DNA from 3 places in the Scytonema sp. PRP1 genome. Region 2 is predicted to be linked to each of the others. Evidence: predicted binding sites of a transcription regulator. Region 2 holds the regulator's gene; each other region holds the start of a gene.
The links. The regulator HrcA, encoded in region 2, represses chaperone genes, less so after heat shock. The targets are predictions, from matches to a motif close to TTAGCACTCNNGANTCNNGAGTGCTAA.
Positions count from the first base shown of each region.

Region 1: groES (co-chaperone GroES) is a predicted target of HrcA. The motif match lies at 728-754, and genes of this name have one in related genera.
Region 3: groL (chaperonin GroEL) is a predicted target of HrcA. The motif match lies at 1,194-1,220, and genes of this name have one in related genera.

Region 1 is NZ_JBAHYJ020000129.1:14,711-16,986, forward strand. It holds gene V5G28_RS33650 (ferredoxin) at 142-525, opposite strand; gene groES (co-chaperone GroES) at 772-1,083, shown strand; gene groL (chaperonin GroEL) at 1,171-2,276, shown strand, end outside.
Region 2 is NZ_JBAHYJ020000087.1:243,616-245,891, reverse strand. It holds gene V5G28_RS23020 (DUF2834 domain-containing protein) at 1-663, opposite strand, end outside; gene hrcA (heat-inducible transcriptional repressor HrcA) at 765-1,856, opposite strand.
Region 3 is NZ_JBAHYJ020000134.1:57,732-60,007, reverse strand. It holds gene V5G28_RS35730 (MraY family glycosyltransferase) at 1-668, opposite strand, end outside; gene groL (chaperonin GroEL) at 1,254-2,276, shown strand, end outside.

The DNA of each region.
Region 1 (2,276 bases), on a different contig from region 2:
AATTAACCCGCACTTTCATTTGTTTACTACTGTGCCATATCCTTGTTGGATGTTAAGCTTTTATAAGCTTTTTACGACAAACTTGGGAACTTTCTGGCAAAGGATGGGTTAAAAATGCATATTCTTCTACCACATTCTTGCCTAATAAGTGTTCTCGTATAATCCGACAATTACTTCCAGGATTGTTGGGCGATACCGCACAGCATCCGGGGAATCCTCTATTATCAGTCTAGAACAACAAAGTTGCAAGCAGTTGGGTTTATTTCTAAAGAAGCAACTAAAATTGCTATCTTGTGGTAGGCGAAGATTGAGTTGTTTGAGGCGGTTTTTCAAGTATTCCCAAAATGGTAAACGAGTGTATTTTGAGAAGCATTTAGAAACTGTCGGGACAGCACAGATGAAAATGTCCCTTTGAATTTTTGACAGTCCTAAAGTTTCTAGAGAAATACTTAGGGCTTTCTTCGCTGGTGGTGTTGTGGTGTGTGGTAGCTGAAGGTAGGACTGGATCACTGTAGTGTTACTCAATTCGCGGCTCCCTGATTACTGTTCTATATCAATATCCCAGCTTTGCAAATAAAGTTGCCCATATATCAATATTCGTCCTTTATCGAATAAAACCTGAAAGCTAGGAAAAGTTGAGTATTTATACTTAAGTAGGATAGCATGAGTAAAGTTCGGGAACCCGTACAAAAGAAAATGTTGCCATTGTATGCTGGGTTTAGGTAAATTAGCACTCAGGAGTCGAGAGTGCTAACAAGGTGAGAAATTGGTATGGCAGCTGTATCTCTAAGCGTTTCTACAGTTAAACCTCTGGGCGATCGCGTATTTGTGAAAGTAAGCGCCGCTGAAGAAAAGACCGCAGGTGGTCTGTATTTGCCCGACAACGCAAAAGAAAAGCCCCAAGTGGGCGAGGTTGTCGCTGTGGGTGATGGCAAGTTCAAAGATGACGGGGCTCGTCAGCCACTGGATGTCAAAGTGGGAGAAAAAGTTCTCTACTCGAAGTACGCTGGTACCGACATCAAACTTGGAACCGACGAATACGTCCTGCTCTCAGAAAAAGACATTCTAGCAATCGTTTCATAGTCATGAGTCCTTTGTCATGAATTATTGGCAAAGGGCAAAGGACAACCTACAAATTCGTACTGTTCTTTTCAAAATTCTTTGACAATTATGGCAAAGCGCATTATCTACAACGAAAACGCACGTCGTGCCCTTGAAAAAGGCATGGATATTCTGGCTGAGGCTGTTGCTGTGACCCTCGGTCCCAAAGGTCGGAACGTAGTGCTAGAGAAAAAGTTTGGCGCACCACAAATCGTCAACGACGGTGTGACCATCGCTAAAGAAATTGAATTGGAAGACCACGTCGAAAACACTGGCGTTGCTCTAATCCGTCAAGCGGCTTCCAAAACCAACGATGCTGCTGGTGATGGCACCACAACTGCGACCGTTTTGGCTCATGCAATCGTAAAAGAAGGCTTGCGGAACGTTGCAGCAGGTGCGAATGCGATTTTGCTGAAGCGTGGTATTGATAAGGGTACCAACTTCTTAGTAGAAAAAATCAAAGAACACGCTCGTCCTGTAGAAGATTCCAAAGCGATCGCACAAGTTGGTTCAATCTCTGCTGGTAACGACGAAGAAGTCGGTCAGATGATTGCCGAAGCAATGGATAAGGTGGGCAAAGAAGGCGTGATTTCCTTGGAAGAAGGGAAGTCCATGACCACCGAATTGGAAATCACCGAAGGGATGCGCTTTGACAAAGGCTACATCTCTCCCTACTTCGCGACTGATCCCGAGCGGATGGAAGCAGTTTTCGATGAACCTTTCATCCTGCTGACCGATAAGAAAATCGCTCTGGTACAAGACCTCGTACCCGTCCTTGAGCAAGTTGCTCGCGCTGGTCGTCCTTTGGTGATTATTGCCGAAGATATCGAGAAAGAAGCTTTGGCAACCCTGGTCGTCAACCGCCTACGCGGTGTGCTGAACGTGGCTGCTGTCAAGGCTCCTGGCTTTGGCGATCGCCGCAAAGCATTGCTGGAAGACATCGGTATCCTCACGGGTGGTCAAGTGATCACCGAAGATGCTGGTTTGAAGCTGGAAAGCACCAAGCTGGATGCGCTGGGTAAGGCTCGCCGCATCACGATCACCAAAGATAACACCACCATTGTTGCCGAAGGTAACGAAGCTGCTGTTAAGGCTCGTGTTGAGCAAATTCGTCGTCAAATCGATGAAACCGAATCTTCCTACGACAAAGAGAAGCTGCAAGAGCGTCTGGCTAA
Region 2 (2,276 bases):
TTGCTGATTTGATATCATCTGTTCACCCGCTTCTTTTAAAGGTGGACGCATACATAAATACATCAACGGACCAAATAGCGGTATGAATGAGATCAACCAGAACAACTGAGGATTATTCATATCCCGCCGCGCCATATCATCTCCTAACAAAGCTGGAAACAATAGGCAAAGCAGGCAAAAATCTAAGCTCATCACATGAATAAAGCGGCTTGTTTGCCACTGGTGAACAAAATCTCCCCAATCTCCTTGCCCTATACCATAGGCGACTAGGATAGCCGTTCCGACAGCCAAGGCAATACCTGTCAGGCGAGAATCTAGTATCGCTAGAAAAGCATTCTTTCTACCAGGGAATTTTGGATTTGGTTCCCGCAAGGCTAAGTAAGGCAGTAGGGTAAACGCCCCAACTCCAAAAGAAGCTGAAGCAAACAGCCAAGCAGGAATTTTTTGCCCTCTACCATCAATAAATATGAGGCAGCTGTAAATCATAGGCCAGATGCCCATAATGTTGAAGAGTGCCACGACTAAGGGGTTAATTCCTTGCCAACGACCCGTGGAAAGATTTTTAATCAACTCGAATGTATCGGGCTGATTTGGAGGGGCAAAGAAAAAGGCATAGGCAATAAATCCTAGCCACAGCGCCCCAAAGGCAATTTTTCTGACCATGATTTAAGCTAGTTCTAACCAATCCTGAATTGTACTGCCACAAGTCGCGCTGTTTATATGCTTTTTATCGGTTTGAGAGCGCCCAAACTGATAAATCCCTACTAGGGATTGAAATAACTGAAAGCTTCCGATAGATAATCAGCAGCAGCAGCCACCACTGCGATCGCACCTTCATAATCTAGGCGCGTTGGTCCCAAAACTCCCACGCTACCTACTGCTACGGAACCCCGGCGGTAGGTGGAAGAAATCAACGAGCAAGTGCGTATAGGTTCTAGAGGGTTTTCTGAGCCAATACGAACAGTAACTCGTGGTTTACCCACTTCCTCAGTCTCCGGCTGCTGTTCAAATATTAATCGCCACAGTTGGTCTTGTTCTTCTTCCAACAGGTGGATCAGCATTTGCACTTGCTGTAATTCCGAAAACTCTGGCTGGCGCAAAACCTCGGCAACACCGCGAACCATAATTTGTGTCCCAGATGGAGCGAGAGTGCGATGGGCGAACTCTGCGATTGATTTTTTCAAGAATTCGCCATATATTTGAAACTCCCGGTCTAATTGGCTCCATTTCAGGCTGGCTAATTCAGTTATGCTTCGTCCGCGCAGGTGGCTATTCAAAAAGTTAGAGACGATCTGTAACTCGCGGTCGATGACCTCTGCATCTGGTTGTATATCCTCCGAAGCTTGCGGTAAATCCATTAATGCTGAATGTGTCTCATATCCATCCGTTACCACAATCAGCATCACCCGTCCTGTTTCTATTTGCACCAGTTGTAAATGTCTCAACACTGCTGTCGCGGTTTGCGGCATGGTAATTAACGTAATGCAACCACTTAGGGTTGCTAAAATATGCGCCGCTCCTTGCAGTAGAGCTTCCAAACTCCAATCTTCCCACTTGAGCCGCTTTTGCAGTGACAGTTCTACCTCTCGTGCTAAAGTTTCAGAAGGTGTAATCAGCTGGTCAACATAAATCCGGTAGCCAGAGTCAGAAGGTACGCGTCCAGCAGAGGTGTGAGGTTGGTACAGTAACCCAGCTTTTTCCAACACGCCCATGACATTGCGGATTGTTGCTGAACTCACACCAAGGTTGTACTCATCAACAAGAGTTTTAGAACCAACAGGTTCTGCTGTGGCTATATAATGACGTATCGTTGCTGAAAGTATATGCTGTTGACGATTTGTTAGGTGGACTTGCATAAGCTATTTTGCACTGAAGCCGAATTTTAAGTAAAGTATGAAAAAATTTATGGAGACAACTCCAAAAAAGATTAATAATAGTAAAGTCAAGATAGCAAACTGTTGGCTTCTACAGGAATAAGTAAAAAGAAGTAAGTTAACAGTAAAGATTCAGTACTGCCAAGAGAAAAAAGTTTCCTTAACTACAGCATAACTCTGCTGGAAATGCTTTTGCATTTTAAGTAAAATAGCCCCCTACTTATGCATACTTCCATAAGCTTCTTGAAATCGCTGTATTTCAAGTTACTAATTTGCTGATAGCTATTAATACTTAAAGCTATCTTAGCTTGTGCTAAGGGATGTGCATTAAATAAAAAAGCAAAATTCAGAATCTCTGTAGGGGCACGGCACTGCCGTACCTCTACCCAAAAATTGGAAATT
Region 3 (2,276 bases), on a different contig from region 2:
TTGTGGCGCAAGAAGCCCAACGCCGCACCCGCCAAAGCTGCTAGAACTAACGTTGCTGCTGCACGATTAGGAACCTGAGCGGAAACTGCTAACAAGCCCATGGCGGTGATAAAGCTGACTCCTCCCGCCAAACCGTCCATACCATCCATCAAGTTGACAGCATTGGTGATTCCTACTACCCACAGTACTGTTAGTAATACTGATAATGTAGAGTCAATGGGAGTACCAAAAGAAACTTCAATAGTGATACGATTAGCAACCAGCAACAGAGCCGTGAGGACCTGAATTAACAATCGAACAAGAGGGGGTAAACCAAATTGGTCGTCGATAAAGCCCACAAGAACTAGTATCGAACCCCCTAGAAGAATCGTCTGTACTTCAGCCAGTACCCTTTCGAGTTCGATAGGTCGTAAGAGACTAGCTAGTACCACTGCGGCAATTACTCCTGCATAAATAGCCAGACCCCCTGCATTAGGCAAAGGTTCTCGGTTAAGCCGTCGCGCATTAGGTTGGTCAGCCCAACCAACACGCAAGGCAAATTTGCGGACTGCCGGAATCAAACGCCAAGTTACACTACAAGCCAAAAGGAACGTAAATACTACCGCCAACCAGCCGGAACCGCTAGGGTCGGCAATACCGAGGGACCGAAGGGAGCTGTATATGTTCATCTCCCGATTTAACTATGATTGCCAATGTGCATAAGCATCAACTGTATACTAATCATTTTTTTCCTAACTATTTGTAACCTTATAAAAAGTTGCTTCTAATATAGAGTCATTCCGGAGGAAAGGGTATCGAGGGTAGGGGCATGACAGCCTTGCGCCCCTAAGGGGATAGGGTATAGGGTAAAGAAATTATTTTTTTATTTTGTACTTGGAATTTTGAATTGTCACTCGCCCGACACTCCAAAGCCTAAAATCATCTCTTAGAATCCAAGTTGGTACCAATAAGGTGAAGAGGACTGGGGAACTCGGGGTCCCCACTCCCTCCGGTCGTGGGGATTAGGGGCAATGGGGATTAGGGACCTTTGTTTGCTTTTCATCCAATTATGTGCAAGCCAACAAAGCCCAGACAAATATGCGTGGAAATTTTTCCCAGTCGCAAGTCGCCAGTCCCCAATCCCAGAGCCACGTTCCTCCCCGACCAACAAGTACGTATGATGGGGGAGAAACGCCGCTTTTGTGTTGAAGTCATTAGCACTCAGCGGTCAAGAGTGCTAAATTGTCTATTGGAAGCGCTAGAGAACACCAAACATGGCAAAAATTGTTTCATTTAATGAAGATTCGCGCCGGGCGTTAGAACGAGGCATTAATGCTCTTGCTGATGCCGTGAAAATTACCTTAGGACCAAAAGGTCGCAATGTTCTGTTAGAGAAAAAATTTGGTGCACCCCAAATTGTCAACGATGGTATCACCGTTGCCAAAGAAATTGAACTCGAAGACCCTTTAGAAAACACTGGCGCAAAACTCGTCCAGGAAGTGGCGTCAAAAACCAAAGATGTGGCTGGAGATGGCACCACCACTGCGACTGTGTTGGCGCAGGCGTTGATCAAAGAAGGTTTGAAGAATGTCGCCGCAGGTACTAACCCCATTGCCCTGAAGCGGGGAATCGACAAAACCGTCGAGGCGCTGGTGCAGGAAATTGCAGCAGTAGCCAAGCCAGTAGAAGGTGCGGCGATCGCCCAAGTTGCCACTGTCAGCGCGGGTAACGACGAAGAAGTCGGCAGAATGCTGGCTGAGGCGATGGACAAAGTCACCAAAGACGGTGTAATCACCGTTGAAGAATCCAAGTCTCTGACAACGGATTTAGAAGTTGTTGAGGGGATGCAGATAGACAGGGGTTACATCTCCCCCTACTTCATCACCAACAACGATCGCTTGACTGTAGAATTTGAAAATGCCCGTATCCTGATTACTGACAAGAAAATCAGCAGCATCCAAGATTTAATTCCAGTTTTGGAAAAAGTCGCCCGTTCCGGTCAACCGTTGCTGGTTATCGCCGAAGATGTGGAAGGGGAAGCTTTGGCAACTTTGGTGGTGAACAAAGCGCGAGGAGTGCTGAATGTCGCCGCTATTAAAGCGCCTGGGTTTGGCGATCGCCGCAAAGCATTGTTGCAAGACATTGCCATTCTCACCAACGGACAGCTGATTTCCGAAGAAATTGGCTTAAGCTTGGATACCGCTTCTTTGGAAACCCTGGGAACTGCCCGGAAAATCACGATTGACAAAGAAAATACCACCATCGTCGCTGCTGGTGACAACACAAAAGCAGACGTG